3 regions of the Pantoea sp. AS142 genome follow, and region 2 is predicted to be linked to each of the others. Evidence: predicted binding sites of a transcription regulator. Region 2 holds the regulator's gene; each other region holds the start of a gene.
The links. Region 2 encodes PhoB, which activates phosphate uptake and scavenging genes when phosphate is short. Its sites were predicted from a motif close to CTGTCATAAAACTGNCNNAT; they were not measured.
Positions count from the first base shown of each region.

Region 1: pstS (phosphate ABC transporter substrate-binding protein PstS) is a predicted target of PhoB. The motif match lies at 1,578-1,597, and genes of this name have one in related genera.
Region 3: glpT (glycerol-3-phosphate transporter) is a predicted target of PhoB. The motif match lies at 2,284-2,303, and genes of this name have one in related genera.

Region 1 is NZ_JBBCMO010000008.1:212,495-216,752, reverse strand. It holds gene glmS (glutamine--fructose-6-phosphate transaminase (isomerizing)) at 1-1,537, shown strand, start outside; gene pstS (phosphate ABC transporter substrate-binding protein PstS) at 1,703-2,746, shown strand; gene pstC (phosphate ABC transporter permease PstC) at 2,834-3,796, shown strand; gene pstA (phosphate ABC transporter permease PstA) at 3,793-4,258, shown strand, end outside.
Region 2 is NZ_JBBCMO010000001.1:94,551-98,808, forward strand. It holds gene sbcD (exonuclease subunit SbcD) at 1-1,081, opposite strand, end outside; gene phoB (phosphate response regulator transcription factor PhoB) at 1,279-1,968, shown strand; gene phoR (phosphate regulon sensor histidine kinase PhoR) at 1,983-3,296, shown strand; gene WFO64_RS00515 (PstS family phosphate ABC transporter substrate-binding protein) at 3,316-4,236, shown strand.
Region 3 is NZ_JBBCMO010000008.1:24,668-28,925, reverse strand. It holds gene yigL (sugar/pyridoxal phosphate phosphatase YigL) at 1-751, shown strand, start outside; gene glpT (glycerol-3-phosphate transporter) at 797-2,137, opposite strand; gene WFO64_RS14975 (carboxylate/amino acid/amine transporter) at 2,514-3,377, shown strand; gene WFO64_RS14970 (DUF1456 family protein) at 3,677-4,156, opposite strand; gene metR (HTH-type transcriptional regulator MetR) at 4,240-4,258, opposite strand, start outside.

The DNA of each region.
Region 1 (4,258 bases), on a different contig from region 2:
CAACGGCATCATTGAAAACCATGAGCCGCTGCGCGCTGAACTGATCGAACGCGGCTACGTCTTTGCCTCTGAAACCGACACCGAAGTGGTGGCGCATCTAATTCACTGGGAGCAGAAGCAGGGCGGTTCACTGCGTGAAGTGGTGCTGCGTGTGATTCCGCAGCTACGCGGTGCCTATGGCATGGTGATCATGGACAGCCGCGATCCCTCATTGCTGGTGGCGGCCCGTTCCGGCAGCCCGCTGGTGATTGGCCGTGGTGTAGGCGAAAACTTTATCGCCTCGGATCAGCTGGCCCTGCTGCCAGTGACCCGCCGGTTCATCTATCTGGAAGAGGGTGATATTGCCGAAATCAGTCGTCGTGATGTCACAGTGATTGATCGTGAAGGCAATACCGTGACACGTGCCGAAATCGAGTCGAACGTGCAATATGATGCCGGTGACAAAGGCATTTACCGTCACTATATGCAGAAAGAGATCTACGAACAGCCGATGGCGCTGAAAAGCACCCTGAGTGGTCGGTTTAGCCAGGGGCAGGTTGATCTCAGCGAACTGGGCGCGGGCGCTGAAGCGCTGCTGAGTCAGGTTGAGCATATCCAGATTATCGCCTGCGGCACCTCCTACAACTCCGGCATGGTGTCACGCTATTGGTTTGAGTCACTGGCAAACCTGCCCTGTGATGTGGAGATCGCCTCAGAGTTCCGCTATCGCAAATCAGCCGTTCGCAAAAACAGCCTGCTGATTACCCTGTCGCAATCGGGTGAAACGGCAGATACCCTGGCGGCGCTGCGCCTCTCAAAAGAGCTGGGTTATCTGGGGTCGCTGGCAGTCTGCAACGTGGCCGGTTCGTCACTGGTGCGGGAATCTGACCTGGCGCTGATGACCAAAGCGGGCACCGAAATCGGCGTCGCCTCCACCAAAGCGTTCACCACCCAGTTAGCGGTGCTGCTGATGCTGGTGGCGAAACTGGGCCGTCTTAAAGGAATGTCTGCCGACACTGAGCATGAGATTGTTCATGCCCTGCAGGCATTGCCTAACCGGATTGAGCAGATGCTGGCGCAGGATAAGCTGATTGAGAATCTGGCAGAAGGCTTCTCTGACAAGCATCATGCGCTGTTCCTCGGTCGTGGCGATCAATACCCCATTGCCATGGAAGGGGCGCTGAAGCTCAAGGAGATCTCCTACATTCATGCGGAAGCCTATGCCGCAGGTGAGCTAAAACATGGCCCGCTGGCGCTGATTGATGCTGACATGCCGGTGATCGTGGTCGCACCTAACAACGAATTGCTGGAGAAGCTCAAATCCAACATCGAAGAGGTGCGCGCACGCGGTGGTCTGCTCTATGTGTTTGCCGATCAGGATGCGGGCTTCAGTGACTGTGACGGGATGAAGATTATCCCGTTGCCGCACGTTGAAGAGGTGATTGCGCCCATCTTCTACACCGTGCCGTTGCAGTTACTCTCCTATCACGTCGCCCTGATCAAAGGCACTGACGTCGATCAGCCTCGTAACCTGGCAAAATCGGTGACCGTGGAATAACCCGGTGGGCCCCGTCGCGGGCCCACTTCATTCTGGCCCTCTGTCATATAACTGTCATATTTCGTACATTTCACTGTCATCAAACTGTCCTATTTTCCCTCCTGCAGCAATCACAGACTCTTACTAAAACGGCCCTGAGCCTGACTTTTCTCCCCCGGAGGGAACATGACACTGATGCGTAGCACCGTAGCCCGAATCCTCGCCACCACTTTCGCCGTAAGCGCGGTATCTGCTTTTGCGGCCACCGATCTCACCGGTGCAGGCGGGACGTTCCCGGCGCCGGTTTATGCCAAGTGGGCAGCAGAATATCAGCAAGCCACCGGTAGCAAAGTTAACTACCAGGGCATCGGTTCATCTGGCGGCGTTAAACAGATCATTGCCAAGACCGTTGATTTCGGTGCGTCCGATGCGCCAATGAAAGATGAAGATCTGCAGAAAAATGGCCTGTTCCAGTTCCCTACCGTGATCGGTGGCGTGGTACTGGCGGTTAACCTGCCGGGTATCAAGTCAGGCCAGCTGACACTGGATGGCAAAACCGTGGGTGATATCTATCTCGGCACCATCAAAAAGTGGAATGATCCGGCGATCGCCAAACTTAACCCAGGCGTAAAACTACCAGAGACCAACATCAACGTGGTGCGTCGCGCCGACGGTTCAGGCACCTCGTTCGTCTTTACCAGCTATCTGGCAAAAGTGAACCCGGAGTGGAACAGCAAAATTGGTAAAGGTAACACCGTAAACTGGCCGGTGGGTCTGGGCGGTAAAGGTAACGACGGTGTCGCCGCATTTGTTCAGCGTCTGCCGGGTTCAATCGGCTATGTGGAATACGCCTATGCCAAACAGAACAACCTGACCTACACGAAACTGATCGATGCCGATGGCAAAGCGGTCGCGCCGAGCGAAACCAGCTTCAGCAATGCCGCTAAAGGCGCTGACTGGAGTAAATCATTCGCACAGGATCTGACCTTCCAGAAGGGCGCGGGTGCCTGGCCAATCTCCTCAACCACCTTCATTCTGATCTACAAAGATCAGGCGAATGCGGCCAAAGGCGCTGAAGTGCTGAAGTTCTTCGACTGGGCTTATAAAAGCGGCAGCAAAACCGCCACCGCGCTGGACTATGCTGCGCTGCCAGAGAGCGTGACTGAACAGATTCGCGCCGCCTGGAAAGCCAACATCAAAGACAGTTCTGGTAAAGCGCTTTATCAGTAATTGATCGACCCTGACCGGACAGCAGTCTGGTCTGACCCAACGGGCGGCGTCATGCCGCCCTGATAACTTCTGAAGACTGAGACTTCTATGGCTGCAACGAAGCCGGCATTCAAAGCCCCAGGTAAACAAGGTGACAGGATTTTTGGCGCGCTGGTCAGGCTGGCTGCGCTGATTGTTCTGTTACTGATGGGCGGCATTATTGTCTCCCTGATCATCTCCTCGTGGCCCAGCATCCAGAAGTTTGGTTTCGCCTTTTTGTGGACCAAAACCTGGGATGCGCCTAACGAACAATTCGGCGCACTGGTACCGATCTATGGCACCCTTGTGACCTCCATCATCGCCCTGATTATCGCCGTGCCGGTGAGTTTTGGTATCGCGCTGTTCCTGACTGAACTCGCGCCAGGCTGGTTGCGTCGCCCGCTGGGCACCGCCATTGAGCTGCTGGCCGCTATCCCGAGTATCGTTTATGGCATGTGGGGCCTGTTTGTTTTCGCGCCGCTGTTTGCCGAATATTTTCAGACGCCGGTTAACGACGTGATGTCGGGCATTCCGATTATCGGCGAGCTTTTCTCCGGCCCCGCTTTCGGTATTGGTATCCTTGCAGCGGGAGTGATTCTGGCGATCATGATCATCCCTTACATCGCCTCGGTGATGCGTGACGTCTTTGAGCAGACCCCGGTGATGATGAAAGAGTCAGCCTACGGCATCGGCTGCACCACGTGGGAAGTGATCTGGCGCATTGTCCTGCCCTTTACCAAAAATGGCGTGATTGGCGGCGTGATGCTGGGACTGGGTCGTGCACTGGGTGAGACCATGGCAGTGACCTTTATTATCGGTAACACCTACCAGCTCGACAGCCCGTCGCTGTTTATGCCGGGTAACAGCATTACCTCGGCGCTGGCCAATGAGTTTGCCGAAGCGGAATCGGGCGTGCATGTCGCCGCGCTGATGGAACTGGGACTGATCCTGTTTGTGATTACCTTTATCGTGCTGGCAATTTCAAAGCTGATGATTATGCGGCTGGCGAAAAGTGAAGGAGCGCGCTCATGACCACAATTGAAATTCAGGCGCGCGCCGAACTGGACGCATCACGCCGTAAAATGCAGTCCTGGCGCAGCACCAAAAATAAGATTGCGTTGACGCTGTCGCTGCTGACCATGGCGTTTGGCCTGTTCTGGCTGGTGTGGATCCTGTTCACCACCGTATCGCGCGGCGTAGATGGACTCTCCTGGTCCCTGTTTACCGAATCAACGCCACCACCCAATACTGCAGGTGGCGGGCTGGCTAACGCTCTGGCCGGTAGTGGATTGCTGATTTTCTGGTCTACTTTTTTCGGCACACCGCTGGGCATCATGGCAGGCATCTATCTGGCGGAATATGGACGTAAATCGGCCCTGTCAGAAGTGATCCGCTTTATTAACGACATTCTGCTGTCGGCACCCTCCATTGTGGTCGGCTTGTTCGTCTACACCCTGGTGGTGTCGCAGATGCAGCACTTCTCCGGCTGGGCCG
Region 2 (4,258 bases):
TCAATTCACTCAGGGTTTCATTGTCGAGCCGCGTCAGGCTCTGCTGCCGCTGTTCGCGACTGCGGCGTAACAGCAGCACTTCGACCGGCAGGGTGGCAGTCAGGCTCTCCACCTGACGTTGCAGATCGCTGAGATACTCCTGCGTGGTAACTTCAATGTCGAGCCAGGTCGGTTTATCCTGCTCTGCCGTGCTGAAGGCGTTTAACTGTTCAGCAATCTGCGCCAGCGATCCTTTCAGCACCTGCATGGGCTGCGCCTGCGGCACCACCAGTGGTGTGACCGATTGCAGGCCGCTGGCCACGAGTTCCAGCAGGAAGACACTTTTTTCGCTGCCCAGCTCATCAAAACTCAGCGGAATGGGTGAGCCGCTGTAGCGAATATGCTCGCTGCCTGCGACGCGCTGGGCGCGATGAATATGGCCCAGCGCAATGTAGTCAGCAGCCGGAAAGGCGCTGGCGGGAAAGGCGTCCAGCGTGCCGATATAGATGTCGCGCACCGAATCGCTCTGGCTGACGCCGACGGTGGTGAGGTGACCGGTAGCGATAATCGGCAGTGCATGGCCCAGTGCCTGGGCCGCGGCGAAACGCTGCTGATAGTGGTGGGCGATTGCTTCCAGCAGCGAGGTCTGTTTGTCGCGTCCCGACTGACCCGCCCGGCTGCGCAGGATGTCGCGCGGCCGCAGATAGGGAATGGCACACAGCAGCGCGCCCGGTTCGCCCTGACGGGTATTGAGCAGCAGCACATCGCTGTTTTCCTGCGGCGTGGCGATGACCCGGGTATTGAGACAGGCCAGCAACTCGCGCGACTCATTGAGCGTTGCTACCGAATCGTGGTTGCCTGCCAGCACAATCAGCTGACAGCCCGTGGGCTGTAGTGCCACCACAAAGCGGTTAAACATTTCTCGGGCATAGCTGGGCGGCGTGCCGGTATCAAACAGATCGCCTGCGATGATCAATGCATCCACCTGGTGCTGTTCAATCTGGATCAACAGCCAGTCGAGAAACGCCTGATGTTCCGCCGCCCGACTTTTGTTGTAAAAGAACTGCCCCAGATGCCAGTCCGCAGTATGAATGATGCGCATGATGAGTCCCTGCTGTTGTGATTTGCCCGGCGATTATACTGGCTCTGGGGCCAAAGCAAAAAATTGTCGCTACGCTGTCATAAATGATTACCCGCGTGGTTACAGGCAGGTTATGTTTTTCATAAAAGTGTCACAAATCTGACGCATAATGGCGCCGCGAATCTCAGTGACAGCCGTCATAATCAGCAGGAGTAATAATGGCTAAGCGCATTTTGGTTGTGGAGGATGAAGCCCCCATCCGTGAAATGTTGTGTTTTGTTCTGGAGCAGAACGACTATCAGCCAATCGAGGCGGAAGATTATGACAGCGCCGTTGGCAAGCTGATTGAACCCTGGCCCGATCTGATTTTACTGGACTGGATGTTACCCGGAGGCAGCGGTATTCAGTTTATTAAGCATCTGAAACGCGAGGCGATGACACGCGATATCCCGGTGATGATGCTTACTGCGCGCGGCGAAGAGGAAGATCGGGTTCGCGGCCTGGAAGTGGGTGCCGATGATTACATTACCAAGCCTTTCTCACCCAAAGAGCTAATGGCGCGGATTAAAGCGGTAATGCGCCGTATTTCGCCGATGGCGGTAGAAGAGGTGATTGAGATGCAGGGGCTGAGTCTGGATCCCTCCTCACATCGCGTGATGTCCGAAACCACGCCGCTGGATATGGGCCCCACCGAATATAAGCTGCTGCACTTCTTTATGACTCACCCGGAACGCGTTTACAGTCGCGAACAGCTGTTGAACCACGTTTGGGGTACCAATGTGTATGTGGAAGATCGCACTGTCGATGTTCACATTCGCCGTTTACGTAAAGCGCTGGAACTCTCCGGCCACGATCGCATGGTACAAACCGTCCGTGGAACAGGGTATCGTTTCTCTGCCCGCTACTAAACGGAGCCTTTACCGTGCTGGAACGCCTCTCCTGGAAGAGATTACTGACAGAACTGCTGCTGGCCTGTCTGCCTGCAGTGCTGCTGGGCCTGCTGTTCGGCGGTCTGCCCTGGTGGCTGCTGTTGATCGTGCTGGCGGTGCTGTTGTGGCATTTCCACAATCTGATGCGGCTGTCGCACTGGCTATGGCTCGACCGCACCATGACGCCCCCTGCCGGACGTGCCAGTTGGGAACCGCTCTTTTATGGTCTTTACCAGATGCAGTTGCGCAATCGGCGGCGGCGGCGAGAGTTGGGCAATCTGATTAAACGTTTCCGCAGCGGTGCCGAGTCGCTGCCGGATGCGGTGATCCTGACCACGGAAGAGGGCACCATTTTCTGGTGTAACGGCCTGGCGCAGCAGCATCTTGGCCTGCGCTGGCCGGAAGATAATGGCCAGAATATCCTCAACCTACTGCGTTACCCGGAATTCTCCCGCTATCTGCGCCAGCGCGATTTTGACAAGCCGCTGACGCTGGTACTGAACAACAATCTCCACATGGAGTTCCGCGTCATGCCCTATAGCGAAGGTCAGTGGCTGCTGGTAGCGCGTGATGTGACGCAGATGCATCAGCTGGAAGGGGCGCGCCGCAACTTCTTTGCCAACGTCAGTCATGAATTACGCACACCGCTCACGGTGCTGCAGGGCTATCTGGAGATGATGAACGACTCCGTGATGAGTGAGCCTTCGCGCAGCAAAGCGCTGCACACGATGTCGGAACAGACGCGCCGCATGGACAGCCTGGTCGAACAGTTGCTGACGCTGTCGCGCATCGAAGCCGCGCCAGCGATCGATCTGAAAGAGAAGGTCGATGTGCCCGTAATGCTGAAACTGCTGCAGCATGAGGCCGCGACGCTGAGTGGCGGTCGCCACGATATCCATTTCCATACCGACCCTCATCTGAAAGTGTTCGGCAACGATGAGCAGCTGCGCAGCGCCATTTCCAATCTGGTTTACAATGCGGTGAATCACACCCCAGATGGCACGCGGATTGATATCAGCTGGCTGCGCGGCAAGCAGGGCGCCATCTTCCGGGTGTGTGATAACGGGCCGGGGATTGCGTCAGAACATATCCCGCGTCTGACCGAGCGTTTCTACCGGGTCGATAAAGCGCGTTCGCGTGCCACCGGCGGCAGTGGGCTGGGTCTGGCAATTGTAAAACATGCCCTGAGCCACCATAACACGCGGCTGGCGATCACCAGCGTGCCGCACAAAGAGACCTGTTTTACCTTTACGCTGCCCGCGAGGTTGATTGTCAGCAGCGTGATGCAGGAGAATGCGGTCAATTAATCGCTGCCGGATCTCCCTGATGCGCCTCCTTCTTTTGTTGATCGTCACTCTGCTGCCGGGCCTGGCAGTGGCTCAGCCCGGCACGCTCTCCGGCAATCTCAGCAGCGTTGGATCCGATACGCTGGGCTATCTGATGACCCTGTGGAGCGAAGATTTCAGTCGCCAGGCGCCGGGCGTCAATGTGCAGGTTCAGGCCTCCGGTTCATCGACCGCGCCGACCGCGCTGGCGGCGGGCGCAGCACAGTTTGGGCCAATGAGCCGTCCGATGCAGGCAGATGAGCGGCAGGCCTTTGAGGCGCGCTATGGTTATCCACCACTGGCGGTGCCGGTGGCGATGGATGCGCTGGTGGTGGTGGTGAATCAGCGCAATCCGCTGCAGCAGATTGAACCGCGTCAGCTCGACGCCATCTTCTCGGTTACCCGTCTGTGTGGCGCACACAGCGTGCCGCTGCGCTGGGGTGATCTTGGTTTAGCGGGCGCGGAATGGAGCCAACGGCCGATCCAGCGTTATGGCCGTAATTCCGCCTCCGGCACCTGGGGTTTCTTCAAGCAGCAGGTGCTGTGCAAAGGCGATTTTCGTCGTGACGTGGCGGAGTTCCCGGGATCGGCCGCGGTGGTGCAGGCGGTGGCCGGTAATCCGCGCAGTATCGGCTACGCCAGTTTTGGCTTTCATCTCAGCGGCGTAAAAATGCTGGCGGTAATGAATGATCAGGGCCAGGCGATTACCCCGGATGCCGATGCCATCCGCAGTGGCCGCTATCCCTGGGCACGCCCGCTCTATCTCTATGTTAATAAACCCCCCGGCAAACCCCTTCCGCCGCTGGTGGCCGCGTTTCTGCAGCAGGTGCTTTCGGTGCAGGGACAGCGGCGGGTTAGCGAAGCGGGCTATCTCCCCCTCTCTGCCAGCCAGATGGCGCAGGCGCGTGAAGCCCTGCGTTAATCCCTTAAGTTGAATTTTTTTC
Region 3 (4,258 bases), on a different contig from region 2:
ACATCGCCTGACGCCTTTTGCGCGTGAAACGCTGCAGCAGTTGGTCGCGAAAGATATTCACTTTATTTTCGCCACCGGCCGTCATCATATCGATGTCGGACAGATGCGTGACAGCCTGGCGATTCCGGCTTATATGATCACCTCAAACGGCGCGCGCGTTCATAACGCCAGGGGTGAGCTGGTGTTCAGTCATAATCTGGATGAGGATATCGCCAGCGACCTGTTTGGCCTGCAATACCATCACAGCCATATTCTGACCCACGTTTACCGTGACGATGAGTGGTTTGTCAGCCGTTCAAGCCCGGCAGAGCAGGACTATTTCCGCGAATCGGTGTTCAACTATCAGGTCTATGAGCCGGGTCTGCTGCCAACCGACAACATCAGCAAGGTCTTTTTTACCTGCGAAAACCCCGAGCATCTGGTCCCGATGGAGCAGGCGATTGAGGCGCGCTGGGGCGATCGGGTTAATGTCAGTTTCTCATTGCCTACCTGCCTGGAAGTAATGGCGGGTGGCGTGTCGAAAGGGCATGCGCTGGAAGCGGTAGCGAAACAACTGGGCCATACGCTGGAAAGCTGTATCGCCTTTGGCGACGGCATGAATGATGTGGAGATGCTGAGCATGGCGGGTAAGGGCTATATCATGCAGAACGCCCATCAGCGGTTGAAAGATACCCTGCCGGAGCTGGATGTGATTGGTTCGAATGCCGATGATGCCGTGCCACAGACGCTGCGCACACTCTATCTGGCCTAATCAGTCAGCGTAAAAAAGGGCCGGTTATACGGCCCTTTTTTAGCGTCAGGCAAGGCTCTTTTTGTGTTTGTGTTCGCTGACCATGGTCAGTAACAGCAGAATAACCGCCAGCACACAGCCGGCAATCATCACCATGAAGCCGCCGTCCCAGCCGAAGTAATCGACGGTGTAACCGACAATGGCGCTGGCCGCGACCGAACCCCCCAGGTAACCGAACAGGCCGGTGAAGCCCGCCGCCGTCCCCGCCGCTTTTTTCGGTGCCAGTTCCAGCGCGTGCAGGCCAATCAGCATCACCGGGCCGTAGATCAGGAAGCCAATCACGATCATACAGGCCATATCAACACCAGGATTGCCCGCCGGGTTGAACCAGTAGATGACGGTAGCGATGGTCACCAGCGTCATAAAGAACACGCCGGTTGCACCACGATTACCGCGGAATACTTTGTCGGACATCCAGCCGCACAGCAGCGTCCCCGGGATCCCCGCATACTCATACAGGAAGTAAGCCCAGGACGATTTATCCAGCGTGAAGTGTTTTACTTCCCTGAGATAGGTCGGCGACCAGTCGAGAATGCCGTAGCGCAGCAGATAAACAAACACGTTGGCCAGCGCGATGTACCATAGCAACTTGTTCGGCAGCACATATTTCATGAAGATCTGTTTTGCCGTCAGCTCCTCTTCGTGGCTGGCATCGTAATCAGCCGGGTAGTCGTTTTTGTACGCTTCAATCGGTGGCAGACCACAGGATTGTGGCGTGTCGCGCATCAGCGCAAAGGCCAGAATCGCAATCGCAATGGCGCCAAATGCCGGCATGTAGAGTGCCGCTTTCCAGTCGTTAAACCACGCCATACCGAGCAGGAACAGCAGAGGCGGAATACCTCCCCCCACGTTATGCGCACAGTTCCAGACCGAGACGATCCTGCCACGCTCCTTCTGCGACCACCAGTGAACCATGGTGCGCCCACAAGGTGGCCAGCCCATGCCCTGAAACCAGCCGCAGATAAACAACAGCACGAACATCACCATGATGCTGGAGGTAACCCAGGGCACGAATCCCATAATCAGCATCACTGTCGCGGCCAGAATCAGGCCTGCGGGTAAAAAGACGCGCGGATTTGATCGGTCAGAGACCGAGCCCATGATGAATTTTGAAAAGCCATAGGCAATGGATATGCCGGATAAGGCAAAACCGAGATCACCACGTGAAAAACCCTGCTCCACCAGATAGGGCATGGCGAGTGCGAAGTTTTTTCTGACCAGATAGTAGGCGGCGTAACCAAAGAAGATCCCGATGAAAATTTGCCAGCGCAGACGACGGTAGAGGGGATCAATGTGATCCTCCGCCACCTGCGGCTGACGGGGTGCAGGTTTAAAAATACTCAGCATCAGTGAAGCCCTCCAGGGCACATTATGGTTTTTTATTCCCAGCAGGTTGGGGCAGGAAAAAGAACAGAACGAAATGGACGCGGGATGTTCCATTTCGCGCAAAGAATAGTGTTAGCTACGCAACGTTACTGTGATGAGTGACACATTTGTTACAGTTTTATTACAATTGAGAGCGAAAGTGATCACCTCATGGATCATTTCACGCATTTTATCTGGCTTATTATCCCTTCTGTCGACAGTTATATCAGGGAGTGTAATCAGTTAATCCGGTAGGTATTTTGATCGCCTGGATTGTGACCAGATGTCAACCAGATTTAGCAGCCTGACGGCAGCACATTGTTTACACTGGCGGCCTGTTAATTTCAGGATCGTCACCGTGTTTTTATTGATTATTACCACCATTCTGTGGGCCTTTTCGTTCAGTCTGATTGGCGAATACCTTGCCGGGCAGGTGGACAGCTGGTTCTCTGTACTGATGCGACTGGCGCTGGCTGCGCTGGTTTTTTTACCTTTCCTGCGCTGGCGTGGTCATCGCCTTTCAACGCTGCTGCTTTACATGCTGGTCGGGATGCTGCAGCTGGGTGTGATGTATCTGCTGAGTTTTGAAGCCTATCTCTACCTTAGCGTGTCGGAATTCCTGCTGTTTACGGTGATGACGCCGCTGTATGTGACGCTGATTTACGATCTGATTAGCCGCCGTCCACTGCGCATGGGTTATATTTTCAGTGCACTGCTGGCTGTGGCAGGTGCGGCCATTATTCGCTATGACAAAGTCAGCGATCATTTCTGGTTTGGTCTGCTGTTAGTGCAACTGGCAAACATCTGCTTTGCGGCGGGAATGGTGGGCTATAAGCGTCTGCAGGAGACTCGTCCGATGCCGCAGCACACGGCCTTCTCCTGGTTCTATCTGGGTGCGGTGTTGATTGCGGTGATCGCCTGGTGTGCCTGGGGCAATCCACAGAAGTTGCCAACCACCTCATTGCAGTGGGGCATTCTGGTCTGGCTGGGCATTGCGGCTTCCGGTCTCGGCTATTTTATGTGGAATTATGGTGCGACCCAGGTCGATGCCGGCACGCTGGGCATTATGAATAACATGCACGTTCCTGCCGGGCTGCTGGTGAATCTGGCTATCTGGCAGGAGAAACCGCACTGGCCAAGCTTTATTGCGGGCGCGTTGGTGATCCTCGCCTCGCTGTGGGTGCATAAGCGCTGGGTGGTGGGGCGCGGTGACCGATCATAAACAGTGCTGCAACATGGGTGCGGCCTCCCGGGCTGGCGCGTCCGATCGCGAAGGAATCTCACCTCCCTGTGTATCGGCCGGGCCATCCCGGGCCCGGACGCTTCGCCCTTCAGACGCGCCAGCCCTGGAGACTTAACAGCATCATCGCGATTATTAATGGCTCAGAGCGAATATGAAGGAGTGGATGGCGGGTTGAGAAGTAAAGCGTCCGCCGCAAGGATGCGGCGCTGGAGGCTCCAGGGATGGATTTACGCCGTCTTTACGCAGCCACTCGCCATTTCCGACTGGATGGCACGATATCAGGCAGGCTTCTCACTCTTAGGACGCTGAATCATCGCCAGCCCTTTCAGGAAGTTACGCAGAATCTGGTCGCCGCATTCGCGGTAGTTCTTATGATCAGGTTTGCGGAAAATCGCGCCAATCTCAGCCTGTGAAACGGTAAAGTTCACGCGCTTCAGGACATCAGGAATGTCGGTAGTTTTCAGATCAAAAGCGATGCGCAGCTTTCTCATGAAGATGTTGTTAGTCATCTTGCGCTCAATCGACGGCGCGGGCGCATCTTCACTTTTGCCACGACGGTAAAAGATCAGGCCATTCAGAAAATAACCCATCAGCACATCGGGGCAGGGACGGAACGCGGCATCGTCATCTTTTTTCAGCCACGCCTGAATATCTGCCTGCGGTACGTCACATTCTGCCAGCGCAAAAATCTCCACCATTTTGGCATCGCTCAGGTTGAGCATGTAGCGCACGCTGCGCAGAATATCATTGTTAGTCATGGTGAGATCTTCTCATGGTCAGTCGACAGGCTGCGCATTATAGGGGATTTTGCCCGCCTTCGCGCAGGTTTGTGCCCGTCGAATTACCGCTGCAACACTGCT